DNA from 4 places in the Dendrosporobacter sp. 1207_IL3150 genome. Region 2 is predicted to be linked to each of the others. Evidence: riboswitches for the same ligand, from Rfam matches in the RefSeq annotation. Region 2 holds a riboswitch; each other region holds the start of a gene.
The links. Region 2 has a riboswitch for cobalamin ahead of V6C17_RS06090 (sirohydrochlorin cobaltochelatase). Riboswitches for the same ligand answer to the same signal wherever they lie in the genome.
Positions count from the first base shown of each region.

Region 1 (7,537 bases), on a different contig from region 2:
ATTGAATCAACGGTTGGGTTTCTATTTCAACTGCAATTAACTGGACTCAGTAGTGTTAACGATTTGCACGTGATACGCGATGATTTGTACGAAGGGAAAAAGCCTTTAAAGACGATTTTAAATAGTTTACTTACCACATAATGAATGAAAGCTAGTAACCCCTGTTTCAGGGGATAGAGCAACATCCTATTAAGCTGAAAGAACGTTTCCGCTTAAATAAACCTTCTAAATGGGAGGTTTATGTTTTTAGGATATTATAACTTATTCATGCCTAAATCTTGCAGTAAAGAAGTAAACGCTATAATTAAAGAGCACTTCGCTAATTGTGCTCTATTTTTATATGTACTTTGAAAATACGTGATATAAGGATACATAAAGTATCTTCACACAAAGCTAAATTACATGCTAATACTAAATTGGTATTGACATTACAGGATAACCGTAATATAATAATATTCGCAGCTGAGCAATCGGCTGCGAAATACATTTGGGGTTATAGCTCAGTTGGTTAGAGCGCTTCGTTGACATCGAAGAGGTCTGCAGTTCGAGTCTGCCTAACCCCACCAGTAAATTCAAGGCTTGCCGATGTGCAAGTCTTTTTTTATTTATATAAACTCTCCCTTGTTTTGTCCCTTAACTACTAAAAACAAGTACCAATAACGGCAAATATTGAAGTTGTGTTTTGGATAAAGTTAGCTATAATAGCGGCGGTTTCTTTTTCTATTGAGTTTATGAGATGTGGAATAGATATCATTGTTTATCGATTTTCAGAACAAATAGAAATTTATCTAAATACAAAGTGCGATTATAGGTAAGGCTCAAACGAAAAATAACGCATAATAAAAAAAACTACCGGCTTATTTGCTGGGAGTTTTTGTTTATAAAAGTTAATTCTAATTTTACAAACAACTTAGCGACGTATTCAAAAAACAAATCAAGACATTTTCAAACAAATATATCAATATATTTCTAGGTAATAAGCGCTTCTCATAATTCGGTCTTTTTATGTAGTGCATATTGTGGAAGCGGTTCTTTTGTAAATTAAAATTTGCCATTTTTTGTTCTTGAAATACAAGTCCAGCGTTAACTAGCTTTCGAATATGCTCTGTGTGTAAATCTGATAATAAAGTTTACCCAGTAAAATAGTGATAAGCAGTAATAATGGTTTTTTATAGTCGGCGCAACCCTCATATGGAGGATGTTTAATAAAATAAAGGGTTTCGAGCATTATCCTATAATCTTATATTAAGGTTTCACAAGATAAATTTGGAGTGTTATGCGAATATGAAAGCAACAATTAATAAAACTATGTTAGTTTCTATTTTAATCTATTTAGCAATTGTCATAGTGCTTATGTTATTCTTAGGATTTACATATGGAACTTTATTTATTTTAGGTACATGGATATCTCTAGTTATGATATATTCCTTAAACCATTATGTGTTAAATTACACTTCAGGTAAAAGGGTTAAAAATTTGCGTAAATTGGCATTAGTAGGGATAGTTTTATTCTATAGTTCCTTTATTTGTATTGAAGCATTAATTATAAGTGAATGGAACTCAGATACTGATGGTAATGTTGATTATGCAGTAATTCTAGGGGCAGGACTAGATGGCGATAAAGTTTCAAATACTGTAATAAGTCGACTAGATGCGGGATACGATTATCTTGTAAAAATCAAAACATCTAAGGTAATAGTCTCAGGAGGGCGTGGGCAAGGTGAAACCATATCAGAAGCAGAAGCTATGGGCCAATACCTTATATATAAAGGTATTGATGCTGAAAGAATAATCTATGAAGATAAATCTACGACAACTATGCAAAATCTCAAATTTAGTAATAATATAGCCTTGTCACTTTCCGATAAAAAACCAAGATTCTTAATTATCACTAGTGACTATCATATGTTAAGGGCAAAATTATTAGCTCAACATTTAAAGTTAGATTATGATGGTAAATCTAGTATTAGCCCTATATTAGTTAGGCTGAATTATTCGATTCGTGAATATTTTGCGATTATTAAAGCTTTAAGTGGTACTACTTTTTTTAAAACAACATAAATAAAATAAGCAAATTCTCTTATGAATTTACTGCGAACTTTAACATAAAGTCAGCTAATAGGGAATATAAGACATAAAAAAGGCATGCTAGAATCTTTAAAGGGATTCTAACATGCCTAATTTCTTATATTTTTTTAACGGCAACACAACTGTGATATAGAATTATAACCCAAATCAAGCGGCAGTTATTTCCTCTTTACTCATAGGAACTGCCTTATTCAATGCTAGCTATAAATGGGATAAGCCAATCCGCAGTTTAGGTGTTAGAGGAGCTGGATTAGTTACCGCAAATGGCAATTTTCAGATTGATCTATTTGACGGTGATAAAACAAGTAAGGAAAGTATATGCAACTCAACTCTATTATGTCTATGAGTTTTTTTCTTTTCGCTATTCTCCGTTTGTTAGTTTTCTATGACGGCGTACTACTAAATAAATGATTAACTCTAGGAGTCCAACTATTGATGCGGTGAAAAAGGCACCATGCAAGGTAACGTAGCTGTTTGGCAAAAAGAATGAGATTAAAAAAATAGCAAGTGCAGCTACAAACACATAATAAGTAGTATTCATCCAAATCGTTTGTGTAACTAACGGGATTCGTGACATTAATATTCCAGTCACGGCGATAATTAAGCTTGTAATAAAAAAATGGTATATTTTTGGATAGTAGAGCTCATCATGGTTGGATGATATTACCCAAAGAGTAAATACGGCGATGATATATTTAATTAAAAAAGCAGACATAGCAACTCCTTCGATCCTACATTATTTTTGTGACAATGCGGAAAGTTTATCATTCCGAGCCAACATATCAGCAGTTTATGAGTATAATGCGACAGTAATACTGGAGTTACGAAAGCTATAATGCAGTAGTTAAGGAATTCAGGCTTACTTATCCGATAATAATTCATTGGTTGTAGTATTTTTTAGCCGTAACTAGCTCATTATGCCTAATACGTAATGTTAAAATTATGGATAAAAAGCGATATAAATTAATTTTTTTGTATTGGTATGTAGCAAATTTATTACATTGATCATAGGATACCGTGCACCCAAGAAAATCAAATTACAAGGAGGAGTTATAATGGGATTCGGCGGTTTTGGTGGATGTGGAGGACGCGGTAATAGTGGTATCGTTATCGTAATCATTATTATCCTGTTATTTTTCTTCTGTTGCGGAGACGACGTCACAGATTGCTAATCTACTTATCGACTGAATTTAAAATACCACTGCAAGATAAAGTCTTGCAGTGGTATTTTATTTAGATGTATAAAATAAATAAGTACTGTTTTTAAAATCGAGGTAATAAAACTTAATCTTCAATTTCGAAAATAGCCTGAATATCTGTATTTAGCTGCTGTTTTTCAATTCTATCGTTAATAATATCGTCAGCCGAGGACTTAAATGCTTCTAGTGTAAATGATATTCTTTTTTCAAGTTGTTCACTTTCTTTAGAGTTTGGGTTAGTTGCGTCTAAGGATTGAACAAGCATTATGATGTTTGAGTTAGCATATGCAAGCTCTTGCCATAGTCTAAATTTATCTGTATCACTATTATGCACATGCAATTTCCGTAATTTTACTCTGATTTGCTGATACTTATCATATACCTCTTCTGTAGATTGCTTTTCTATTCTTACTTCAGTATAAAGTCGTTCAATATCGCGTTCTAATGACATTAATCTTTTAGTATATGTCTTTAAATCTTCATTCTTTAAATCATGTGATTCTAGTTTAGGAGCCGGTAAAACATTTATTTTATTTATCATTATCTTATTTGTAACACGACCCGATATCAAAACTATTGGGATAGCTAAAGCTAAGAGTGCTATTAATAGTAAATGTTTTTTCCTAAAAATAATCATTGGCATCGCCTCCAAGGTTTTTTACTAATCACTCCTATAACTATTTTTTTTACAGCAGTAAAATACCTAGAAATAATTAGTTAATACCTGATAAGTTTACCGAGTACAAAGGAACAACCTATTATGTTAATGCATACTTTATAGTAAAACTAACGGGAGGTTTTTGTATGAGGGGCAAGCTTTACTATAAACAGAATCGTTGCGATTGGTGTCGGTTTAAGTATGTATGTAAGTCAAGTCATCTTTATAGACACAATTCTCGAGTTCAATTTGTTTTTTTTCCTGAATTAGTATATGAGACATCATTTGCCGCACTTTTTCCAGAACTGAGTTTTTATCCTTAGATGGTAAACTGATGATAATGATTTTATGAAAAAATAACGACGGCCCTAGGACCGTCGTATTGAAAGGATTAAGAGTATGACTGGCCTTTAGCTATACGCAAGTGCATCCGAATGGAGTCCGAGCATATTAATAGCTTCGTATTCCCTTATTGGCGCTTTGCGTATAAATCAAGCCTTTTCATCTCTTCTCCGCAATAATTATTTTCTCCGTACTCATATAAATTAATAACTGTTAAATTTTAATAGATTCGATAGAGATGAGTTTATATATAATTGATAAGTCTATAATTGACGATAGTGGTAAAAATTTGTTATAATGACAACAATTTAATAAAAAATATACGGTCAAGGTGCCTCCAGTCAGCTGGAGGATAATAGGGAAGTCTAAGCAATTTGCTGATAGCGCGGTCCCGCCACTGTACCAGGAAGACATTACAATGCCACTCATTAGAGGAAGGCGTAATAGTCGATGAACTGGGAGCCAGGAGACCTGCCTTCACCGTTATTACAAACCTTCGAGGAAAGGTTGGTGTAATACACAAAGAGTATTTTCGTCGGCTTTTTTGGTATTATTTTCAAAAAGGTCGTCGTTTTATTTTTTACACTGGCTTGCGCCGTCCTTTGAGACTGAGTAAGCCGTCTTTATTTTTAAATGATATAAGTCTAAAATGGGGGATACTATGAGTTTATTGAAAGAAACATTAGCCAGAATTTCTCCGTTAAATACTGATGTTATGAGAGAAGTGCAAAATCGATTGGATAATCTTACAAAACCTATCGGTAGTTTAGGGAGACTTGAACAAATGGTAAGGCAGTATGCTGGGGTGTCGGGAGAGATCGTGCCACAAGTTCCACGCTGCTGTATGGTAGTGACTTCGGCGGACCATGGCGTAGCAAGGCATGGTATTAGTGCTTATCCAGTAGAAACAACAATTCACATGACTGCCAACTATCTTGTTTCTAAGGGGGCAAGTGCTAATGCTTTTGCTAACTTCTGTGGTGCTGATATGGTTGTAGTTGATATGGGGGTTGCTGGAGATTTATCTCATGTACCAGAATTATGGCACAGAAAGATTGCGTATGGCACCCAAGATTTTACGCAAGGACCAGCAATGACACGTGAACAGGCTATACAGGCAATAGAAACTGGCATCGAAATTGTTAATGACCGAGTTCAGAAAGGATATACATGTTTCAGTCTTGGCGAAATGGGAATAGGAAACACAACATCAAGTGCTGCTATTGTTGCAGCGTTTACTGGACTTGCTCCCGAAATAGTTACTGGCAGGGGAACTGGTATATCTGACAGCAGGATGAAAATTAAGATCGATATTGTCCGTGAAGCCTTAAGAGTGAACGAGCCTGATAGAGCAGACGGAATTGACGTGTTAGCAAAGGTCGGCGGTTTTGAGATTGGTGCATTGGCAGGGGTAGTTCTTGGTTGTGCGGCAAATAGATGTGCTGTAGTTATAGATGGCCTAAATACTACTGCCGCCGCATTAATCGCTAATGCTATTCACCCATTAAGTAAAAACTACATATTTGCTTCACATCTTTCGGGTGAGCCAGCGCATGTTATTGCATTGGACAAACTCAATTTGAAGGCATGTTTAGACATGGGAGTTCGCTTAGGAGAAGCCATTGGTGCTTCGATGGTAGTTGACATGCTAAGTGTTTCAATTAAGATGCTAAACAATATGGCAACTTTTGAAAATGCAGGGGTTTCGAAGCAGGTATAGTACACTGCCAAAACGAGGGGGACATGAGCATGTTTGAAGATATAATTTCTTTAATTAAACCATTAGACAATGCTGCTATGGATAGGTGTCAATTAAGACTTGATAATTTAACTAAGCCGCTCGGAAGTTTACATTCGTTTGAACATATAGCTCGACAAATGGCTGGCATTACTGGTAATCCAAGGCCAAAAAAGCTTGAAAAAAGCGTAATTTTAATGGCCGGCGATCATGGTGTGGCCGATGAAGGAGTTAGTGCCTATCCTAAGGAAGTAACAGCCCAGATGGTTCAGAATTTTTGCCAAGGCGGAGCTGCTATTAATGTTTTCGCCGAACATATTGGTGCTCGTCTTGTTCTTGTGGATATTGGTGTAGCGGCAGATTTATCACAGCTTACAAATATACATCAAGAAAAAATAGCTTGTGGCACAAAGAACATTGCAAAAGAGCCGGCGATGACTCGCGAGCAGACTCAGCAAGCAATTGAAACAGGTATAAAAATAGCCCAGGGTGAGGCTTTTAAAGGCTCTCGTGTAATCGGTCTAGGTGAAATGGGTATAGCTAATACAACCCCTAGTACGGCGATTGTTGCTTGTTATAGTAAAAAGACATTAGAAGAATTAACTGGACGTGGTACCGGCATTAGTGATGAAATACTAGATAGAAAAGTAAGTGTATTAAAAAGAGCAATTGAGGTTAATTCACCAGATAAGAATGATCCTATCGATGTATTGTCTAAAGTTGGAGGATTTGAAATTGCTGGCTTGGTTGGAGTAATATTAGGTGCGGCATCCAGCGGTGCGGCAGTTGTTTTAGATGGTTTAATAACAAGCGCAGCAGCATTAATAGCGGTTAAAATTGCGCCGCAAGTAAAAGATTACCTAGTTGGTTCGCATTTTTCAGTAGAACCTGCTCATGCCGAAGTTTTAGAAGTTATTGGTGTACCTGCATATCTAAAATTGGATATGCGACTAGGCGAAGGCACTGGAGCTGTTCTTGGAATGTCTCTTATTAATGCCTCATTACACGTGATAAACGACATGAAAACTTTTGGTGAAGCTGAAGTAGCTGTAGCTCAGGATGGCCCGGGAGCGCTTAGGCAAAGTAAAGATGTCAAAGATTAGTTTATATTAAAGAATGATACGACCTCCGCATCGAAAAGATACGGCTGGTCGTTTTTTATTTGCAAGTGTCAATATGAATTAGCAGTGCATAGTATAGAGTAGCCTACCGAAAAGTACTTACTAAGGAGGAAGATATTATGGGCTTTGGCGGCTTTGGTGGACGAAATAATAATTGCGTTTGGATAATTATTATAATTATCATCCTATTATGCTTCTTCTGTGAAGATGATTGTTCAATAACCTGTTAGTGCTCTGTTATTACTTATGAGAAGGCTGCTGCCCTTGGGGGAGCAGCTTTTTAATTTGTCTATCTGGATTATGATTTCTTATAAATATAGGTACAGCCTATTTGAGCAATATTTTAAAATAAGATGCTATTATATTAGGATTAGAACAACAGGATTATATA
Region 1 is NZ_JBAIYU010000026.1:32,161-39,697, reverse strand. Features, by position in the region: gene V6C17_RS13085 (hypothetical protein) at 1-141, shown strand, start outside; tRNA gene V6C17_RS13080 (tRNA-Val) at 490-566, shown strand; gene V6C17_RS13075 (YdcF family protein) at 1,285-2,061, shown strand; gene V6C17_RS13070 (hypothetical protein) at 2,450-2,803, opposite strand; gene V6C17_RS13065 (hypothetical protein) at 3,373-3,924, opposite strand; cobalamin riboswitch at 4,600-4,780, shown strand; gene cobT (nicotinate-nucleotide--dimethylbenzimidazole phosphoribosyltransferase) at 4,949-6,007, shown strand; gene cobT (nicotinate-nucleotide--dimethylbenzimidazole phosphoribosyltransferase) at 6,037-7,128, shown strand.
Region 1: it holds a riboswitch for cobalamin, as region 2 does, so the genes downstream of both, cobT (nicotinate-nucleotide--dimethylbenzimidazole phosphoribosyltransferase) here and V6C17_RS06090 (sirohydrochlorin cobaltochelatase) in region 2, are expected to answer to the same signal.

Region 2 (7,537 bases):
TATTGTCTAATTTATAATTGATGTTTGAATCCCACAGCCAATAACTTTTCGCAATAAATTGGTTATAATCGTAATTTTCCCGCCTCATTAACGCCGTCCCCTTAATGTCGGCACTAATTTTATCCTGTGAATATAGAACGCCAACATTCCAGGTCTTATCCGGTACTTTTGCATCTTTTTTATAATCGCTGTCCCCGCTCTTATTTTGGATATTTAGATAACTGAAACCGACGTAGCCTTGCAGTGCCTGGTTAAAGTTTTTACTTAGCTGCAGTTCAATACCTTCAGCTTTCCGCTTATCTACGTTGGATGGCACCCAATGCTGATTATTGGGAACTGTACTAATATCTTTCCAGGCAATAGCATCATCTAATTTACGATAAAAGTATGTAAATTTGCCGCTAGTAGTGCTATCAAACTTATGCTTAATCCCAAAATCACTGCTCCAGCCTGTTTCTGGTTTAAGATTTGGATTTCCATCATAGGTATAGGTTGTAGAACCCCAGGTTTCAACTGAGTGCGGCCAGTATAAATCATCGAAACGCGGGGCATTGAATACCTCCCCCCAAGATACATAATAGGAGGTCTTATCGCTCACCTTATAGTTTAATGAAGCCTGAGGGGTAGTTTGATTACCATAAACGTCATGGTTGTCATAACGGACGCCTAGAACGACCCCGACTTTATTATTCAAGTCCCATTTGTCCTGAACGTAAAGTCCTGTCAAGTCTGTCTGCTTATTACCATACTCGGTGCTTTTTATTTTATCTTGACGCCAATCTAATCCGGCAGTAAACAAATGCTTATCAGTAACTTTATTATCTGTCTGATAGTTAAAACCTGACACTGTAACATCATGGCCAGCACCATCATAACGACGGTTATTAGTATTCTGATAATATCTAGCTTGATAGCCATTGTCGTCATCATTACGATTTTTATATGCTAAATCCCAATTATTTTGCTGGGTTTTATCAAATTTTTGGGCAATCGCATTGCCTTGGCTTTCATCCCTAAAGTATTCATACGAAAAAGTCAAATCACCATCATTTATTTTTTGATCTAAACGTAAGGTATAGGCATCCTGATCAGAACCTGTATGGTTTACGGTTTTACTATTCCCATCACTATAGTTGCCGATGTTTCTAATATCCGTGCTAAAATACCAGCCGGAATCACCATGCCGCCCCTCATTAGTCAAGCTGATACTGCTGCTATCCCAATTGCCGCCTGCTACTTTCAGTGTAGTCTCATTCTTTTCTCCCTGTTTGGTAATGATGTTAATTATACCGCCAACTGCATCGGCGCCGTATAAAGCTGATTTACCGCCTTTTACTATTTCAATCCGCTCAATATTTTCTATTCCCACAAAGCTGGATAATTTGGCGGTTGACATCCCAAAGCCGCCAATCCCATTAGGTAAATTCATGCGCCTTCCATCAATCATCACGATAATCTGTTCACTGCCATTGATAAACGCGGCACTATTGCTGCCAGGTGTTCCATAGCTTCTTACATGTATACCTGGTAAGTGCTGCAGCACCTCGCCTAGATTACGATAGTTTCCTTTTTCTAGCTGCTCACGGCTGATAATTTCTACGTTGGCGGCTGTCTCGGAAACTTTTGTTGATATCCGATTGGCTGTTACCACCACTTGATCCAGATAGAACTGCTCTCCCCCCTCTTGGTTAGCATAAGTAGTTGGCATGCTTTGCAACAGTATTGTACTGCCTAAAATACAGGTATAAATAATATTTTTAGTCAAACTTATCTTTATAGTCACTTTTCTTCCTCCTGATTTTAAATTTGTATAATTATTAACATCCTCACCCCAGCAGCAGTACTCAAACAAAAAATCTCCCTCCAATAGAGAGGGAGATATACAAATAAGTTTACCTATAAAAATCCCGGCGTATAAATACGCCGGGACGAAATAAGCACACCAAATAGTGTACAAATCCCCTCCCCATCGCTCGCGGGTCAAACGGTGATTGATATATAGGCAGTTCTCCTGGCTCTGGATCATCGCTTGCTCAAGCCTTCCCAAGACATTTGTCTCAGTGGCATCATTTGAGTTCGCTTCCCATTACAGTGGCGGGACCGCGCCGGCATTGCACCGGACTTCCCTATTAAGCCCTTGCGGGCACCTATACCAACATTTATTTAATTGTAAATAACTTACTTAGTGCTTATGACAGCAATGTCCTGCCGGTTTTTCCATGGCTTCCTTTAAATGCTGTACATAAATATCCCCAATAGCTGCATTTTCACCTAACCCATGTAAATATACATCTACTTCGATGCCTGCCATATTCAACTGGGCTTTTGCCGAATCGTCCTCATCCCCAGCCATATCATTATATGCATGATCTCCTGCAACCAGCATAAAGGGCATTAACGTTACTTTTCGTACTTTGTTCTTTTTGAGTTTTTCAATGACTGTATCAAGTTCCGGAAACCCTTCAACAGTATAAAGAAAAACATTATTCAGACCGGCTTGTGCGAATTTCATCTGTAGAGCAGCATATGCCGCATTAGCCGGATGAACTCCTCCATGCCCCATAAAGATAACTGCTTCCTTCTCATTTAATGCCGGAAGCTGATTTTTAATGGCATTGATAGCAATTAAATAGTCGTCAGCGTGATCTTCCTGCCCCATGTAGTAAAGCAACGGACGTCCAAGAGCTATTCTGTCAAATGGCTTGTCCTTGACATGAGCGTACTGTACAACCATTCTTTTAATCTTCTCATATTCTTCCCCTGCGACAACGTGAAGGGGCTGGATGAATACCTCTTTATAACCCTCAGATTGAAGCCTCGCCAACGCTTGTTGTTCAGTATCAATCTGAATACCATCACGCTCACTCAATCTTCTGATAACCATTCGGGACGTAAATGCTCTGCGCACTTCATATTCTGGGAAGGCCTCCCTGATTTTATCTTCCACACTTTCAATATTTAGCTTCAATGCATCTGTATAGGTAGTACCAAAACTAACAACTAAAATGGCCTTTTTCATTTTCCCAACTCCTTTATTAAACAAAGAAATCTCCCTACCTTAAGAAGGGAGACATGCATAGCAGTATATCCTTATAAAAATCCCGGAGTATAAAAATACACCGGGACGAAATAAGCACAATAGCAGAAACGCTGCGCAAATCCCCTCCCCATCGCTCGTGGGTAAAACGGTGACTTATATATAGGCAGTTCTCCTGGCTCTGGATCATCGCTTGGCCAAACCTTCCCAAGATTATTTATCTCAGTGGCATATTCTTGGCTTTACTCTCCCATTACAGTGGCGGGACCGCGCCGGTATTACACCGGTCTTCCCTATTAAGCCCCTTAGGGCACCTATACAAATATATGAAATTTTTCACTTATGTGTAGTATTACATGCGATTATCCGTTTGTCAATCAAAAAAGGGATATTTTAATTCAATCATATGTTCCTAGACGCTGTACCTGTTAACTTTAACTGTTCGCGTAAATGCTTATTGTCAGCTTCCAGTTTTGTAATCTTTTTAATTAGCACACTAATAATTTTGTCTTTATTCTCGTTATTTAAGTCTTCAGCAATACAAAATTGCTTCGAAAATTCCTGTTCACGCAATTCCTCAATTCTAGCACGTAAATCGGGATGATTATAAAGTGTCTTCTTGGCAACACAAGCAGTCAAGGCTACACTGTTAAAATTTACTGGCTGGCCAGAGCAAATCAAATATTGGATTGCATCGTTAACAAGTTGATACGTTCTCTCGCGTCTAGTTTGATGGAGACGCTTCAGCTTTTCAGTTCTATCACTCAGCATTATCTTTAACGCTCTGGGAGTTTAATATAACTTGCCGCGTAGCCAGTCGCTCCATCAAAGGAGTACTATGGGTTATAACAATCAGGCCGATTTTTCTTTCTGCTACTTCTTGAAGCAAGAAATTCCATATTTGGCTTTGGGTAATAAGATCGAGCATTGTACTTATTTCATCAGCAATAAGAAACTTTGTCCGCTTGCCTAGCGCTCTAGCAATACAAAAACGTTGCAGCTCACCACCGGATAATTCACTGGGAAAACGATTAAACCAATCACGCTCTATACCCAATCCCTCGATAATCCGGTCTTCGATTCCATCACCTTCGGCAATTACATCTTGCATGCGCAGCCTTGGATTAACCGATTTTTTTGGATGCTGATATATCATTTGAACAGGGCAATATCCTTTTATACTGTAAATGTCTTCTCCATCTAACAATACCTGCCCACTTGCAGGTTTTATATAACCTGATAAAATTTGGCACAGCGTTGTCTTGCCAAAGCCACTGGGTGCTGCAATACCGACTCGTTCATGACTGTGCATTTTTATGTCGAAGTTTTCAAATATATTTAAACCTTTTTTATAACCAAAAGAAATTCCTTTTGCCTCTAAGATCACTTCAATCGCTCCTCACACTGCATGAATACAGCGAACCGTTCCAAAACGTATCGTCTTCTCTTTGATATCCCCTTTACATTCTGGCGTTAGCTGGGGGCAACGGGGCCCAAATGCACAGCCACTTGGCATATCTTTAACGTATGTCTGATTGCCTGGGAAGGGATGAAAGCCATTTTGCGGTAAAGCTCGCCAAAGTGCTTTGGTGTAAGGATGCCTAAGTGTATTGACTGATTGAAAGTCTGCTACTGGAGCTTCCTCTACCGTGGTTCCCGCATAAAAAACAGCAATACGATCAGCTACTTCTAGTGCTAATTCAATATCATGCGTGATGAGTAGCACACCATTACCTTGGTCGGCAAACTCACGAAAATGACGCATGGCCTTTTTAGCTGCATCTAAATGAAGCCCAGGCGTAGGTTCATCAGCAATAATTAAGCGCGGACTCTCCATCATTGCGGTGGTAAGAAGAACCCTGCGCGCCATTCCCCCAGATAGCTCAAAGGGATAAAGGTCGGCAGTATTTTGTGGTAGTTTGTAATAATCAAAAAGTTCTTCTTGTTTTATTCGAACACTTGCATCGCTACGTTCTCTTCGCACTTGCTTGCCGACCTTTTCTAAAGGGTCGAGGTAAGTAACACTTTGCGGAACCAAAACAATCTTCTTACCTCTAAGCTTTTTTATACGCTCTGGACATAATAGCTCATCTTCGAACAAAATATTGCCTTTAGCACTGCAGTTATGCGGCAATATCCCCAACATTGCATGGGCTAAAAGACTTTTGCCTGAACCGCTGGAGCCTACCACAGCCACAAGCTCTCCCTCACGCACTGAAACATTTAAATTACGAATGACATCTAACTCAGTCTGCCTCAAGCCTTGCTCATACTTAGTAAAAGAAACGGACAGATTTTTTATCTTCAAAATATATTTTTTATCCATGCAGGTTAACACTCCTTAGTCATGGGCACTACGGGGATCGATAATTTTACGCAAACTTTGCCCTACCAAATCAAAAAGCATAACAGTGGCAAGCAAAACTACTCCCGGGAAAAGCGCCAGCCACCACATCCCCAGAGCTAAATACTTCATGCTTTCAGATAAAATAATGCCAATGCCGGGCTGCTCCGGCGGCAAGCCGAAACCTAAAAAAGTAAGGGCCGCTTCATGCAAAATGGCATGGGGAAAAAGCAGCACTAACCCAACCAGAAACTGTGGAAATATATGCGGAATCATATGTTTTGCGACGATTTTCATCTTGCTCTGGCCTAGTTTTCCGGCAATTTTTATATAGTTTGCTTCTTTTAACTGAAGGATTTCGCCCCGGATTATCCTGGTCAAAAGCGGCCAATGGCTTATCGCAACGGCAACAACCACGCCAAATGTACCTCTTCCTAAAGCATACGATATTAATATAAGCAGCAATAAATGAGGGATGCCCATAACCAAGTCGATAAACCAGGTTATAATAGCATCTACCTTTTTTCCTAAAGTTGCAGCCGCCGCCCCTAAAATTGCTGCTATAAGCGCACTAATAACTGAGGCAAAAAGTCCAATATAAATACTTATCGACATTCCCTTCAAAGTACGGGAAAGCATATCTCGGCCCAGGTAGTCAGTACCAAACGGATGTGCCATCTGCGGCACAAGATTTTTCTGAGTAAAGTTCGTTGTTATGGCTACATCTCCAAGCAAGGTACCAATTAGTGTAATAGCAAATAAAAAGATACCACCAAAAGCTAAATAAATAATTGTCTGACTGCGTTGATTCAATTTTCTCCTTTGGTATTTCTGCAAAACAGTGACCGAAGAAGTATTATTCATATGCGCTTCCCCGCCTTATTCTAGGGTCAATAATCCCATATAAAATATTAGCAATTAAATTGCCGACAAATACTAACGCTGCGCTGATCACTGCAACACCTAGCAAAAGAGGCGCATCACCGCTTAAACCGGCCGAAACTGCAGCTTTCCCTAATCCAGGATAAGAAAAGACTTGTTCTACCAGAACAGAACCTCCAAAAATCTCACTGATAGAAGCAAATTGCAAGGTTATAGCTGGAAGGATGATATTGCGGAGAGCATGATTGCGGATAATTGAGACCGTGCTTTTACCTCGTGCTTTGGCAAACAGGATATAATCTTCCCCCATGATATCGATCATTTTTTCCCTGGTATGTAAAGTAATATTGGCAATTCCAATTACACTAAGTGTCAAAGCTGGCAGAAGCAAATGCTTTAGATTGTCAAACACCGTGACTTCGGCGGCATTTACTCCAATCGGCACACTCAAGCCAATTGGCAAGATCTGCAGCCATACTGAGAAAACCATCAATAAAACCAGTGCCAGCCAAAAAGTTGGCGTACTGGCAACAAGCAGTGAGTATCCTTTAATTAATTTATCAATCCAGTGACCGCGATATAATCCGGCGACAATCCCTAATACAAATCCTAGAATGCCCGAGAACATCCAGGCAGTTGTCATTAGGACCATAGAGTTCATAAATTTCACTTGGATAACATCTGCAACAGGCTGACGATAGAGAAGCGATGATCCCATATTCCCTTGAACAAAATCGCTAAACCAATTCCAATACCTTTGTACTGGAGGTATGTTTAAGCCAAAATACGCTTCTAGTTTGGCTAAATTCTCGGCACTCATATTAGCCATGCCAACTTCCCCAATATAGGCGCGAATTGGATCAACCGGCGATGCTGAAACCAGGATAAATGAAAGAATACTGACTGCAATTAACAATGAAACGATTTTTACTATACTTTTTCCGATATATCTTATAATACCGGAATACTTTTCAACATCCATAGAAATACCTCATTTAAAAGAATAAAGCCTATGGAACAGAGAAAGTAGGCATTCTCTGTTCCATAGAATATTTGCAATCTTATTTCCAAGACCATTTGTGAACATTATTAACAATTGTCCAGCCATAGCCATGTGGATGAATTTTTTTATCAACCACATTCAGGTTCTCCTTGGCAAAATAAATGTGTTTAATTTCCACCAGCCACACCCAAGGGGAATCTGCTTGCGGAGTAACCCCGGTAGTTCCGTCCCATTGAGCTTTTTTCCAATATTGATAAGATGCTTCTAAAGA
Region 2 is NZ_JBAIYU010000010.1:553,893-561,429, forward strand. Features, by position in the region: gene V6C17_RS06085 (TonB-dependent receptor plug domain-containing protein) at 1-1,783, opposite strand, end outside; cobalamin riboswitch at 1,985-2,166, opposite strand; gene V6C17_RS06090 (sirohydrochlorin cobaltochelatase) at 2,183-3,019, opposite strand; cobalamin riboswitch at 3,186-3,370, opposite strand; gene V6C17_RS06095 (DUF6262 family protein) at 3,440-3,808, opposite strand; gene V6C17_RS06100 (ABC transporter ATP-binding protein) at 3,798-4,424, opposite strand; gene V6C17_RS06105 (ABC transporter ATP-binding protein) at 4,437-5,363, opposite strand; gene V6C17_RS06110 (ABC transporter permease) at 5,379-6,245, opposite strand; gene V6C17_RS06115 (ABC transporter permease) at 6,238-7,245, opposite strand; gene V6C17_RS06120 (ABC transporter substrate-binding protein) at 7,325-7,537, opposite strand, start outside.

Region 3 (7,537 bases), on a different contig from region 2:
CAGTTGCGGTAGTAATCACAGGCGAGGCTGATATATTACTGGCTATCAATCTCGTCAAATCATTGGCACCGCCTATATGGCCTGCCAGCAAACTAATAACATTAATGCCGGCTTCATCTGCAACAATAACGGCTGGATCAGTTCGTTTATCTAAGATATGCGGAGCAATAACCCGGACAACAATTCCTGCAGCCATAACAAAAATAAGACCATCATAACTTTGAAATATCTTTGCAACAAGATGCTGCAGCGACTCATACTCTTGTCCATATTTTAAAGGATTGCGTCCCTTTTTTACAAAAATATCAACATTGTTGAAATTTTGAGCAATTTTCTCCGATAAATAAGCACCGTTATTCGTGACAGATATTATTGCAATTTTCATTTCGCGTCCCGATACATGTGACCAAATTCGGGCGCATATAAGCGTGATAATGCATAGTCGCTATCGAGACATCTGCTTACCACGATCATAGCAGTACGGTCAATACTTTGCTCTTTTGTTTTAGCAGCTATATCGCTAAGTGTGCCTCTTATAATTTTTTGTTCAGGCCAAGACGCTTTTTGGACTACGGCAATCGGGGTATCCGCAGGATAACCGCCGTTGATTAGCTCATTTGTAACATTGTCCAACATATGTACACTTAGAAAGATGCACATGCTTGCATTGTGGCTTGCGAGAGATGCCAGTTTTTCCTTTTCCGGCACAGGTGTTCTGCCTTCGAGCCTTGTTATAATTACAGTTTGAGATACTTCAGGCAAAGTATATTCCAGCTTAAGTGCAGCCGCGGTAGCCAAGAATGAGCTTACACCAGGAATTACTTCATATGTAATATTAAGCTTATCAAGCTTATCCATTTGTTCTTTAATAGCACCATATATGCTAGGGTCGCCAGTATGGACACGAGCAACTGTCTGATTGCTCTTAGCTGCCTTTTCCATTACCTCGATTACTTCGTCAAGTGTCATTGAGGCACTGTTATATATAGCAGCTCCCTGCTTAGCAAATGCTAATAAAGCCGGATTAACAAGCGATCCAGCATAAATTACTACATCAGCTTCACGAAGTAGTCTTTGTCCTTTTACTGTAATCAGTTCCGGATCTCCAGGGCCGGCCCCTATAAAATATACATTCATTAAAAACCCTCCTGCTTAACTAAAATCAATGATAAATACTCCCGTTTTACACCCCTTAAAGAATTTAAATCACGAGTATAAAATTGATCGGGATAACCTAGTTTACTCATAAAAACAGCTTTATCTTGAAGTCCAAGTTCTTCGAGAATATCTAAGATTTGTTCATATTTATTGGCTACTTTCATTAAAACTACATTAGGAAAAGTTGCTAAAATAGGTTTAAGTTCACTTGGATCATCAATTGCGGGAACAATTGCAAGTTTTTCATTACCTTCAGCTAAGGCCCGATTGAGCAGCGCGGCTGTTGCTGAAAAAGAGGTTACACCTGGTATGCTTTCAACTGAAACATCAGGGATAATTTGCTGTACTTTATTGAGCAGGTAGGTGTATGTGCTGAACAGCATTGCATCTCCAATTGTTATGAAGGCAACGTTTTTACCGTCTTTAAGATATTTCGCGATTTTTTGAGCTCCACTTTGCCATTCAGCGTTTAAAATTTCTTTATCTCGAACCATTGGCGTGGAAATTTCAACTATCTCAGCTGTACTAGAAATATGAGGTTTTGCAACCTTGAGTGCTACACTATCATTTTTATCACTTGAACGAGGTATACATATTATATCTGCTGTTTGAAGAATTTCTGCTGCCCTTAAGGTAAGCAGATCGGGTGATCCAGGGCCAACTCCGACTCCAAAAAACCTACCTATATTAGCCATGTTGGCCTCCTTTTAGACACGAAATTATATTAATCGGATTTATTGCTTGAAGCATGTTATATGAAGCAACTTTTCGGATTCTTGAAACCTGTACCCCAAAAGCTTCTACTGTAAAGTTATCTTTTGCCTGAACAGTTTGCAGTGCTTTATATAAAGTCTCAACCGTTACAGCTGTAATTATCATTCGTCCACCGATTTTTAGTAAATTGTTGGCCGCCTCTATTATCTCTTCTAGCTTGCCGCCGCTTCCTCCAACGAAAACAACATCACAAAGAGGAATATTAACTAAGACATCAGGAGCATTCCCCTCAATGACAGCAATATTAGAAACGCCGAACTTATCGCAGTTAGCTCTAATTAGGCTTACTCCTTCAGCTTCTCTTTCAACTGCAAATACTTTACCCTCAGGAGCAAGCAGGGCTGCTTCAACTGACAAAGAGCCTGTGCCAGCCCCAATATCTAAAACTACGTCGGTTGACTTGATTTTTGCTTTTGCCAGCGCTAATATCCGCACCTCGCACTTTGTCATGGGAATATTACCGCGTATAAATTTTTCATCATCTATGCCAATAAAATGTGTCATGCTTTCACCACCATTACGCAATGCGAAAATCCCTCAATAAGACTAGCATTGGTGAGATTTGCACTGATGATCTCTTCGCTTTCATAAGATAGGTTTGCACAAATCCACACCAGACTCTCTGGCGGCCAGCCAATATTCATAAGGCGTGTCGCAATAGTTTTTGGATTGTTTATACTATCAGTTAAAATTCCGAGTTTTCTCCCTGGCTTGTACTCTAGCTTTTCGGCATCCGGTTCACGACCGTGCATACTTACTAAAGCAGCATCTTGCCAAGGCAGCGCAAGCTTGGCAAATGCAAGCTGAAACGAGCTGATGCCTGGTATTACTGTTAATTGGTTTTGTGAAAACCTTCCCCTTAGTGCACTCAGCAAGCTGTAATATCCTGGATCACCCGAGACAAGGACAACAACATCAGATGTACTAGATTTCATTTCAATGAAATCTAGTACATCTGCTATATCACTTTGGATTGCTTTTTTTACACAATCATGAGTAGCTAATGTGTCAAGAGCACGTTTACTGCCAACGATAACTTTGGCAGAATCAATAGTACGTTTCGCAATAGGAAGCAAATAGTCGGGAGACCCAGGTCCGATACCGACGACTACTATTTTATATTCCATCCCAGAGTTCCTCCTATTTCAATTGCAGAGCTGTCATAACCCAAAATATCACCTTTTAATGTTACAATAGCTGTTCCAACTGTTAAATCTCCAAATACGTAACGCATCGCACGCTCACTTGCGCGCTTTGCCAAGGTATCATAAACCGACACCATCTTATAGTGCTCGATTATCGGTAAGGCTGCTTCAGTAGTAGTACAAGCTAGAATTTCCTGCAGCGCTGACTGCGGTGCACCTGCTGCCCCCATGTACGCAGCTAGTGTTTCCAGCCTGGCGTCAGCCATGCGATTATGTGTATGGAAGATACCAGCTGCAACTTTAACAAGTTTACCTAGATGACCAAACAGTAAAACATTCTTAATTTTTTGGTTGACACAGTTTTCTAACATATGTCCAATGAAATTACTTGTTTGTATGACTGCCTCGGCAGGCAGAGAGAACTTGTTAATTGCTATATCTTGACCAATCTTACCGGGGACTAGAACTAATGTGTCATATCCTTGGGCTTTAGCCACACTAATTTGCGGAGTTAATGAATTTTTGAAGGCCTCTTCAGACATTGGCTCAACTATACCTGTAGTTCCGATAATAGAAAGACCGCCAATTATGCCAAGTGTTGAATTTAAAGTTCGCTTAGCAAGTGTCTCGCCGGCGGGGATGGATATAACAGCTTCTGCCCCGCAATCTATGGGCAGCACTTCTCGTAAAGCATTGGTAATCATAAAATGCGGTCCTGGATTAATTGCAGGTTGGCCAACAGCGACAGCTAATCCAGGCTTGGTAACAACACCAACACCTTTGCCGGCTTTAATTGTAATTTCTTGTGTCGAAGTTATTCTAACATCAGCTTCAACAGCTGTTCCGTTAGTAATATCGGGATCATCGCCTGAATCTTTAATAACTCTGGCAAAACCACCGGTATCTTTTTTAAAGCTGCTAGCAATTGGTACACATATTAATTTGCCTTGAGGAGAAAGCACTTCGACTATGTTTGGAAACTGCCCATAATGTGCTAACACTGCAGCTTTAGCGGCGGCGGCAGCACAACTACCAGTAGTAAAGCCTGAGCGTAATTTTTTTGACAAACTAAAAAACCCCCTATAGTCAGGGGGTATTAAAATAAACAATACATAAGCACTGCTTAGAATATTACCCACCTGCCTATCATCCGTAGGTCGTTTCACTCCTATTCGGAGTTATGACGGTGTGTGTTAAAACAGGCAGGTCTCCTGGCTTGAATCATCGCATGTCTGCACCTTCCCAGGTTACCCCAGTGGCATAAAGCTGACATACTCAACAAATACAGTGGCGGGACCGCGCCGGTATCACACCGGACTTCCCTTTTAAGCAGTTGCACCTGTTTCCTCTTCTATTTCATTTAACATTTATAAGTCAAATAAATAATAACTATAGTATATTCCATAAATTGCATTAAGTTCCTGCTAAAACAACAAAAATCAGTAAAATTTTTCATTATCGCTTACCGATTTCAACACTCGAAGCGACTTATTTTTAATGCAGTCGACATCATGTAGGATTTTCCCGTAAAATATGTAGGATTTTTTATAAAAAAAAGAAAGGATTTTTCCAACTTATTCAGAATAGTTATTTAGTATTGATTGGTCTAATATATGACCAATATGTGAACAAGGGAGTGGAAATATGAAAAAAGTAAGTGATAACTGGCAATCAGCATTTCCTGCCGGAAAAGTTGGTCCGCAATTTTGGGCTGCATTTGAAGAAAATGCTAAGAATGCTAGTACCGAGATTTTTAAAGTAAAAACAGCTGCAGAAGCAAAAGAAATCGTTACTAACCTAGCGAAATTCACTAATGCTAAAAAAGTTGTTGCGGTTAATAGTGCAATGCAAGAAGCTGCAAATATTAATGAAGAACTAAAAGCACTCGGTATAGCAGTATATAATGATAAGTTTGATATAGCCGAGCATGCGGAAAGTGCTGATATTGGTATTTCAACAGTGGAATTTGCTATAGGTGAGTCCGGAAGTCTTTGTATGGACGGGTTTTCATACGAAGCTCGTGTTGTAACTATGCTTCCGCCGATACATATTGCTTTCATGAACGCTAATAACATCGTACCTGGAATTTCCGAAGCTTTTGAAGTGATTTCTAAAGTATATGACGATGGCTATGTAAGCTTTATTACAGGCCCAAGCCGTACAGCCGATATCGAACGTGTTTTAACTATTGGTGTTCATGGACCAAGCCGTTTAATTTTAATTGCTGTTGATGAAGATATCAACGGAGGTGTGAAATAATGGAAAATACTAATCGTGATATAAAAAGAGAAATAAATGAAAAATTAAATGACCAGGTATTACGTGGAGCTTTAGGACGATTTGCAACAGCATATCCTATCGCACGTGCTAAAGCATATGAAAATGTCGAAGACGTTGATGCTTTACGTGAACAGTTTAGACAAATGAAAATCGAAACTGTTAATAATATTGATGCGGTTGCAGATCAGTTTGAAGCATCCGTAATTAAACGGGGCGGTAAAGTTTTCCGTGCTAAAGACGGAGACGCTCTAAAAGAATACTTAATTGATTTATGCAAAAAAGCTAATGTAAAACGCATCGTAAAGTCCAAGTCTATGGCATCCGAAGAAATTCATCTAAATCATGCTTTAGAAGAAGCCGGACTTCATGTTAAAGAAACAGATTTAGGCGAATGGATTATCTCCCTTGCCGGACACAAACCATCTCATATGGTTATGCCTGCGATTCACTTAAATAAAGAACAAATTGCTGAATATTTCTCAAAAGAACTACAGCAGGAAATTCCAACAGATATTCCTTTCATGGTACAGGCTGCCCGTAAAGCGCTCCGTACTGAGTTCTTAACTGCTGACATGGGTATCTCAGGCGCTAACTTCGGCATTGCTGAAAACGGTGCTATCGGTCTAGTAACAAATGAAGGTAATGCACGCTTAGTTACTACCCTTCCTCGCGTCCATGTTGTAATTATTGGTTATGAGAAACTTATTCCAACAATTAAAGATGCTGCTCCTATTCTCCGGACATTACCTCGTAACGCAACAGGTCAGCGTATGACTAGTTATATGACAATGACTACTGGACAAACTCCGGTCATTGTTAAGCAAGATGGTAAATGGATCGAGCAAGATAAAGAACTTCATGTTATTTTGTTAGATAACGGCCGTCTTAAGGCTGCAAAAGATCCTAAGTTCAAAGAAATATATAACTGTGTTCGCTGTGCGTCTTGTCTCAATGTATGCCCTGTTTATACAATTGTTGGTGGTCACGTTTACGGACATATCTACGCGGGCGGTATTGGTGCAATTTTAACTGCTTTCCTTCACAGCATGGGTGATTTCGAACAAATTAATGAACTTTGTATCGGCTGTCGTAAGTGCGTAGAAATTTGCCCTGGAAAAATGAATATTCCTGGTCTTATTGAAGAATTAAGATCACAAAGAGTTAAAGACAATGGTCTTCCGTTTGGAGTTAAGGCTGTTTTTGAAAACGTTCTAGCAAATCGTAAAGTATTCCATACTTTGCTTCGTTTAGCAGCTATTGGTCAAAAGCCGTTCCAATCAGGCAAAGTAATTCGCCACTTACCTCTCTTCCTCGCGGGCTTAGCAAAAGATCGCAGTCTTCCAGCTGTAGCAGATACTCCTTTCCGTGATAGAGTTCAAAAAATCACCAGAAAAATCGCAAATCCTAAGAAGCGTATTGCTTTCTTCAGCGGATGTAATATTGACTTTATATTCCCTGAAACTGGTGAATCAGTATATAAAGTGCTTCATGATCTTAATATGGAAGTCGTATTCCCTGAAGATCAAAGCTGTTGCGGTAAACCTGTACTAGGTATGGGAGACAAGGAAACGGCTAAAAGCATTGCGATAAAGAATATCGAAGCGTTCGAAGCAGCTAATGCTGATGTTATCCTTTCGGCTTGTCCTACTTGCGCTGAAACTTGGCACGAAACCTATGTTGAACTTTTCCACGATGACCCTCAATGGAAAAACCGTGTTGAGAAGATAGCTCATAAAGTCCGTGAGTTCAGCCATTTTGTCGCTGAAGAATATGCTAAGGCAGGACGCTTGAATAAAGTGGCAGGCGGAACAAAAGTAACTTACCATGATTCTTGTCATATGAAACGTGGTCTAAATATTTTTGAAGAGCCTCGCAAACTGCTCGAAGCAGCAAAAGGCTATGACTTCGTAGAAATGAATAACTGCGATAAATGCTGCGGTATGGCTGGAGCGTTCGGGGTTAAATATACTGAACTTTCAATGCCAATCCTTAAAGAGAAAATCCAAAATATCAAAGACAGTGGTGCTGAAGTCATTGCCGTGGGTTGCCCTGCGTGCATGATGCAAATTCAAGGCGGTCTTGATAAACAATTGCCTAGCGTAAAAATTAAGCATGTAGCTGAAATTTTAGCTGAAAACATTAAAGATTAGTCTTAGTCATTTTATTAATAGGATCGGCAT
Region 3 is NZ_JBAIYU010000011.1:53,166-60,702, forward strand. Features, by position in the region: gene V6C17_RS07905 (cobalt-precorrin 5A hydrolase) at 1-385, opposite strand, end outside; gene cobM (precorrin-4 C(11)-methyltransferase) at 382-1,137, opposite strand; gene cobI (precorrin-2 C(20)-methyltransferase) at 1,137-1,853, opposite strand; gene cbiT (precorrin-6Y C5,15-methyltransferase (decarboxylating) subunit CbiT) at 1,846-2,436, opposite strand; gene cbiE (precorrin-6y C5,15-methyltransferase (decarboxylating) subunit CbiE) at 2,433-3,059, opposite strand; gene cbiD (cobalt-precorrin-5B (C(1))-methyltransferase CbiD) at 3,044-4,144, opposite strand; cobalamin riboswitch at 4,262-4,435, opposite strand; gene V6C17_RS07935 (LutC/YkgG family protein) at 4,722-5,336, shown strand; gene ldhH (L-lactate dehydrogenase (quinone) large subunit LdhH) at 5,336-7,507, shown strand.
Region 3: it holds a riboswitch for cobalamin, as region 2 does, so the genes downstream of both, cbiD (cobalt-precorrin-5B (C(1))-methyltransferase CbiD) here and V6C17_RS06090 (sirohydrochlorin cobaltochelatase) in region 2, are expected to answer to the same signal.

Region 4 (7,537 bases), 220 kb from region 2:
AAGAGCAACCTCAATAGCACGTCGGGCATCAGAAACTTCTTCAGCACCGAAGATAATCAAGCAGCCGTGACCTGCACCGCCTTTAGTATCGCGAGCTAGTTCAATTGAAACGATTTCAGTATTAGTAGCTTTCACGGCCTCGTCGGCTGCCATAATGTGAGGACCAGCCCCTGTTCGAGCGCCAAGAATACCGATTGACCGATATTTAGGATCAAGTTTCATTTTTTCATGGAGAATTGGATCAACGTTAGCAATAACTAAGCCAATAGTATCTCCGATAGCTGTACCGACGAATTCTGTAACTCCAGGATTAATAGCCTTAGGAGCCTCTTGAGTTGCAGGCGCGGATTGGCTTTCCATCCGCTTTTTAATTTCTTCCATCACCTTATCAATAAGCTGTTCTTGCATAATAACTCCACCTCCAAATTATTACCTATTTAATTTTAGGAAGGATTTTTTCCACATCCATGTGAGGACGAGGAATAACATGAACAGAAACTACTTCGCCAACATTTCGTGCTGCAGCTGCTCCGGCATCTGTCGCCGCTTTGATCGCCCCTACATCGCCACGCACCATAACGGTTACCAAACCTGAACCGATTTTTTCATAGCCGACAAGAATAACATTAGCTGCTTTTACCATCGCATCAGCTGCTTCAATTGCTCCTACCAGACCTTTCGTTTCAACCATACCCAAGGCTTCACTCATACTTGCACCCCCCTTCAACTAAATAATTGGATAGCTCAATAAGGCCTTCACCAGTAATTGCCGATACAAAAAAAATCGGCCGCGTCACTCCAACTTCTCTCAGGCACTCTTGTGCCTTCTCTCTATTGGCATGTGGTAAATCAATTTTAGTAACTACCCCAACTAATGGGCGGGAAAACATTCCGGCAAAACCTGGCGGCAAAGTTGGCCGACAGTCGGCCGCATCCTGAACAATAAGTACAACCTCAGCTTCTACCGCGGTTACTAAAAGTGCTGAATAAAATCGAGGAATTTGGCAGTACTCACCAGGTGTATCAATTGCCCCATCATAAAAGCAGATACTGTTTGTTTTGCCTGCTTTAGAATCATCCTGATTCAGAGCCTTAATTAAAGAGGTCTTGCCTGCCCCAACTGGTCCAACTAGCATAACCTTCTTCATATTACGACCTAGTAAGCTTGGCGCCGGTAAAGCCTAAGCCATTCGACAATACGTTGATTACCTGTCCTAGAGCGGCTTCAATAGCTGATACAGGACCAGTAATAACTAGTGACCCAGTAAAGCGATCCATAAAGCCGATTTGGACATTTGCTGTTTTAGTTGCCACATCGGCAGCAATTATCGCAGCTTCACAAGGGGTAATCGTTAATATTCCAATAGCTGAACTGTTTGCAAGCCCTAATTTTTCACACAGTTCTTTCTTAGGGTTGGCAATCAGATGGGCCAAAGTTACTTGTTTGCCAGGTACATATTCCTGTACTACTCTTGGCTTATCTGGAGTCATGCCATTACCTCGCAATCTTCAAAATGTTCTGTATTAATAAAATATGCTTGTTTTCCTTTTATACCTTGAGTAGATATTGCGTACTAGCTGTACTTATTTGCCTGCAAAAAATAGGGACTGCCCCCAATGGGCAGTCCCTATTTTTGCTATGGAAGTTTATTGCTGATTTATATTGCACCTGTGCTATTGAAAGCAAAAAAAGACTGTATAATTACAGTCCTTTAATATTATGCGTACGCACCAGGTCGCGGACTATTATTCTTTATGACTAATTTTACGCAGTTCATTACGATACTGATTAGGAGTCATGCCAACCTCCTGCCGGAATACACGACAGAAATAACTTGCATCATGATAACCCGACTCGGCGGCAACACGTACAATTGTATGTTCATGGCATTGCAGCATTGACTTTGCTTTATCCACTCTGGCTTTAGTTAGAAATTCAACAAAATTGCAGCCTTTCTCCTGTTTGAATAGCCGACTGAAATAAAATGGGCTTAAATGCACAGATTGTGCTACTTCTTCTAAAGATATGTTTTTATGGCAATTTTTCACTATATATTCGCTAGCCTTATTTACTACCCTTGTATTCATGCCTCCACGGTTTTCTAGCATATTATCAAGAAAACTATCCAAAGAGTCAAACATCCATCGATAAACCTGGTCTTTTGTGCCGCACTGGATTAAACGACTTATATGGTCAAAATTAAGCAATGTCAGCTGCTCTAAATTGGCGCCGCCCTCGATGGCAGATCTAGATAATACTATAAGAAGCTCCAGCACTGAAGCTTTTATTGTATCTATACTGCTGCATTTTGAGAATATCTCATCTAGGAGCTTAGCAAGCGATTCTTTCGCCTGCCTCCGATCACCGCAGCGAACTCGGTCAACCACAGTGCGTTCATTCTGAAATGGATAGCGAAATGGCTGCCCACTAAGATGAGGGATATCTTCGATATGAATAATCTGGTTATCTCCTAAATAGAAGCGTTGGCGCTGTGCACTTAATGCTTCTAAATATGATTTATGGAAATCTCTTGGATCGCTGTAATATCGGCCTATGCCAATGGTAACGCTTATGCCCATCGTACTAGAAACAGTTTTCCGAATGCTGTTTGCAATATTCAGCGCATCTGTTTTAACCAGGCTCGCCTCTTTTATATCACTGCCGATTATTATTATTATATTATCACTGCTAAACGGAGTCACCAGAGTACTCGGACCGGCTATCTCGGAAGCAATCTCATAAAGCTGTTGTTTTACCAATTGTTTTTTAAATTCTGGTTCACTTTGAGTCAACTGCTTAAAATTATCAACATCCAGCACCATAACAATTCCCGATTTTACTTCTAACCCTAGGAAAGCAGCACGCTCGTAAAAGTGTTCCAGCTCGGTTATACCGCCTGATATCAGGTCCTGTATAAAAGACATTTTTATATACGGCGCTGCTTCCTGCAAACTTTTGCGCATTTGCTTGTCTTCTTTAATGCGTTCTTTTGCTTGCTTTACATCCTCAGCAACAGCCTGAAGAGCTTTGATTAAATCTTCTGGACGCAACGGTTTAAGAAGATACTCAACAGCACCTAGCTTTAGTGCCTGCTTAGCATATTCAAACTCATCAAAAGCCGTTAGCATTATGATTTTTGCATCCGGCAAAATTGCTCTAATAGCTTTTGCCGCCTCTAAACCATTCATTTCCGGCATTCTTATATCTAAAAGCACAATATCTGGTTTTTGCTGTGATGCTTCGCGAATGGCGGTTGCTCCATCACCAGCTTCACCGATTATGTCAATGCAGGGACAATGCCTTGTTATGATATAACGCAAAGCTTGCCGTTCGAGTTGTTCATCATCTGCTATTAACAATGTAATCATATATTAACTTCTCCTTTGGCATTATACTAAGACTGGCAAAGCGGAAGCCTAATATAGATACTGGTTCCTTTACCCATTTCACTTTCCATCCTTAGACCATATTCGCTGCCAAAATGATGCTGAATTCGCTTGTGTACGTTAATAATTCCTAGGCCTGTTGTCTGCCCCTTTGTATGTTTCCTTTTTTCCGAACGGAAAATTGAATTTATTCGCTCTTGTGACAGCCCTATTCCAGTATCGCTGACAACCAGCATTAAGTAACCTTCATCGTTGCTTGCACTTATGTGGATTTCTCCCCCATCCTTTTTGGGCTCAAGTCCATGGATTATTGCATTTTCAACTATCGGCTGCAATGTCAGTGCCGGTATGTGTACATCCAAAACTTGAGAGTCTACATTAACTTTGGCATTTATTCTATCACCAAAGCGTGCCCTTTGGATTGTCAGATAGTCACTTATCGATTTAACTTCTTCCTCAAGGGTTCGCAGCTCTTCAATATCACGAAGATTATTACGAAGTAAATCGGACAGCGCATAAACGATCTCTTGTGTTCGGCTCGCACCTTCCAATAAAGCAAGTCTGGCAATTGTATTTAAGGTATTAAAGAGAAAGTGCGGATTAACCTGGGACTGCAAAGCCTTTAATTCTGTTGCCCTGAGCAGGTTTTCTAACTCGGCTTTAGCCCTAATTTCATCCATAAGCTGCTTCTGGACAATGTTAGCAACCCCAATTTCGACAATGTAGTTAGACATTATATAAATTAAATCTGCAGCAGCTTTAAGCCTGGCCCCCTGGATTATATCGACTTTATCAAATAGTTCACTAAGCTTATCATTATCCCGCTTAAGAGAAGCTGTCAGCTTATACATCTCACCTTTGGTATCATAGTCTTCCTGAGGTGAAACAACTTGACCGGCTAATAAGGCCCCAACATATTGATTCTGAACAATAATTGGTGCTGCTAAATCAGTTAAACCAGCATGGCAATGATATACATAGGGCCGCCGGCTTTGTAAAGCCTTTCTGCCCCCTCGGTCATCACAAGCCATACAGCGAGCAAGACCTTCAAAATCGGACCTAATATATTGACAAAATTCCGTAAAATTACTAGGTTTAGTAACAGGCATCCCTTCAACATCAACTATAACAGCAGCTAACCCTGTTGCTTCTGAGAACTTATCTTGTATCTCCTGCAATACCTGAGTATTTACAATTTCACCAAGAGTAAAGCGATTATAACCTTGCACAAAGGTTCCCCCTATGAATTAAAGTTCACCGAATTGTAGGAATTTTCTCATAGGGTATTATTTGGATTAAATATAAAATTTTTCCTGCAAATGACAAGATATTGTTATTTCAGAGCAATTAACTTTTACGAAACTCTCGAAACACTACCATCAATGCTAGCTATATGGCTACCTGCGGCTCACCTGCAACATTCAGGTCGAAATCTGACAACCTAGCCATGTTAAGAAGCGTATATGCAGTGGTTTTAAGAATAGATACCATTAATACAGCCCCTGTACCTTCGCCTAACGCCATATTACCGCGAATAATTACATCATCGGCTAGGATATTTCCTAGCAGCAGTGCATACGCCATACCAGGCTCTTTAGACATATGCGACGGTATAGCGTACTTTTCAATATCACTGTTAAGCTTCGCAGCACAAGCATAAGCCACTGCAGTTATAAAGCCGTCGATGACGAACGGAGTTTTACGCTGCGCACATTCAAGCATACCTGCACAAATCGCTACAATGTCAAAACCGCCTACACACCTTAAAATATCCTCGACTCCTTGCATCGCAGCTTTGTGACGTTCAACACCTTTACTTACAACTAAACGTTTTCGCTTGAGCAAATCATTGTTTGCCGGGCTAGCCCCATAACCAACTAAAAATTCTGGAAACATCCCTGTCAAAGCATGAAGTACCGCAGACGAGGTTGTGGTATTCCCGATTCCCATTTCACCGAACGACAGTAAATTGCAGCCCTGCTTGCTAACCAATTCTTCTACTATATCTTGCCCAGCCTTCCACGCTAAGTAAAATTCCTCGTTACTCATAGCTTCTTGCTTCATAAAGTTCTTACTTCCTAAAGCAACTTTCTTATCGATACCTACAGCAACGCTGTTATTAATGCCAACGTCAACAACAGTATATGGAATACCATTACTGCGACAGAAGCAGCTTATCGTCGCTCGCCCATCAACCATATTCTGTGCTTGCAAGTAGGTTATCACCGGCGGGTAAGCAACTACCCCCTCATCAACAACCCCATTATCAGCCGCAAAAATCACGTGATGCGGGCGTACTTCTGAATGCTTAGTTTCCCAAGCCAAAAGTATCTTCCGAAAATACTTTTCTAAGAGTCCAAGACTGTTCGGCGGTTTAGCCGCACCATCAATTAAGTCGTTCACTGCTGCTTCGTAATCCATAAAAATATCCCCCTCTATTTTAGTTTTTAATATTCTTATGTGTTAACCACAGAGTACGCAGAGGTCGCAGAGTGGACGCAAGTGTAGGTTATAAAATTCATGCGCGATAATATCTCGACCAATTCCTCCGATAACCCTCTGCGTACTCCGCGTACTCTGCGGTTCAAAAAATCATCCCCACAAAAATAAATACCTAGCCCAAAAAGGCTAGGTATTTAAAATTTAAAAACCCTATCCTTCTGGCATTACCCCTTGCGCGGAGGTAAAATGTCAGCCAAAACAGGCAGGTCTCCTGGCTTACGGATCTTGAGTCTCCTGCGCCTTCCCGGCAGCCCGGTGGCATATGCAGAAGACTTCCCCGATTACAGTGGCGCGACCGCGTCGTTTAAGGGCTATAGCCCTTCCGTACTTCCCTATTCTCCTCTTGGTTTAAAAGAGGCACCTGTTTGGTGGCAGTATATTAAGTTGTTTATTTTTCTATTTCTACCATATTATGTGATTTCCTATCAGTAAATGCGGGTTAGCAAGATGTTGAAGCGTAAAGTAAAAAAAATGCTATTTCTAGATCGACATACTAACTTTTTAATTAAAATACGAAGGCCATCAACACAGCAACCTCGGTAACTTCTATAATGGCGCCATATACATCTCCAGTCATGCCGCCTAATTTATTGGAGATATAGCGGGCAACTAAAGCAGCCCAGCTAATTGCTACTATCCCAGCAATTAGTGCAGTATTGCCTAGCGGAATTAATAGTGCTAACGTAAATATGCCAGCTATATAAATAGTAGTTTTATCTGAGTATTGGAAAAAAGTCTTCCCAAGACCATTGGCCCGAGCATATGGGAATTTAGTTATTGCCACAACACTAGCCATCCGACCTATAACCGGCATTACAAATAAGGCGGCAGGCAGCTTTCCTATTGGGATGTCTAAAATAAGCGAATACTTAAGTAATATCAGCAGGCTAAACCCAATCGCTCCAAAAGCTCCAATGCGGCTATCTTTCATTATCTCCAACATTCGTTCTCGCGAACGACCCGAAAAAACCCCGTCTATAGTATCCATAAAGCCATCGCAATGCAGGCCGCCTGTGATTACAATTTCGATTATAATCAAACTTGCCGCTAGTAAGTGCATTGGAAATACTTCAAACTTATATTGCTGTACTCCATAAGCCAAACCAGCCAAAAGAATGCCTATTATGCCGCCTACCAAAGGAAAGAACTTAACACTTCGTCCAAATGCCTCAGGCGACCAATCGGCGTGTTTACTAACATAAATTCGCGTCAAAAACTGAAAGCCGGTAATAAAATCGCCGCATAGCTTTTTAACCAACCATTACACCGCCTCGATCATTTTACTTATACTTTCACTAAATTAATTAGCTATCCTTCAGCGTAATAATCGATCGGCAATATAGTCCTGCAATTAGCTAAGAAAGTACATAGATTGAATGTGACGTAAGTGTTCTTGAATAAAGTGCACCTTATTATAAGCGCAAGTCAGCGCCAGCAGCGTTAATAAGGTACCGTCTCCCCTTCTCAGCTTCCTTAAGAAGATTAAAAACCCTTGCGAAATCTCTTCCGCAAAGGTTTTTAATCTTCTATTCCAAAAATTTTATGGTAGCATTAGGCAAAAACTTTTTGGCTGCTGCAAAAGTATCTGTAAAAAACTCTTCGTTTTCAATTGCCTGCTCAATATCTGACCGCTCAATTATAGCGTATG
Region 4 is NZ_JBAIYU010000010.1:775,385-782,921, forward strand. Features, by position in the region: gene pduB (propanediol utilization microcompartment protein PduB) at 1-408, opposite strand, end outside; gene pduA (propanediol utilization microcompartment protein PduA) at 434-709, opposite strand; gene V6C17_RS07195 (EutP/PduV family microcompartment system protein) at 702-1,148, opposite strand; gene V6C17_RS07200 (BMC domain-containing protein) at 1,150-1,491, opposite strand; gene V6C17_RS07205 (response regulator) at 1,747-3,369, opposite strand; gene V6C17_RS07210 (sensor histidine kinase) at 3,396-4,616, opposite strand; gene V6C17_RS07215 (nicotinate-nucleotide--dimethylbenzimidazole phosphoribosyltransferase) at 4,777-5,808, opposite strand; cobalamin riboswitch at 6,074-6,269, opposite strand; gene cobS (adenosylcobinamide-GDP ribazoletransferase) at 6,395-7,147, opposite strand; gene V6C17_RS07225 (hypothetical protein) at 7,416-7,537, opposite strand, start outside.
Region 4: it holds a riboswitch for cobalamin, as region 2 does, so the genes downstream of both, V6C17_RS07215 (nicotinate-nucleotide--dimethylbenzimidazole phosphoribosyltransferase) here and V6C17_RS06090 (sirohydrochlorin cobaltochelatase) in region 2, are expected to answer to the same signal.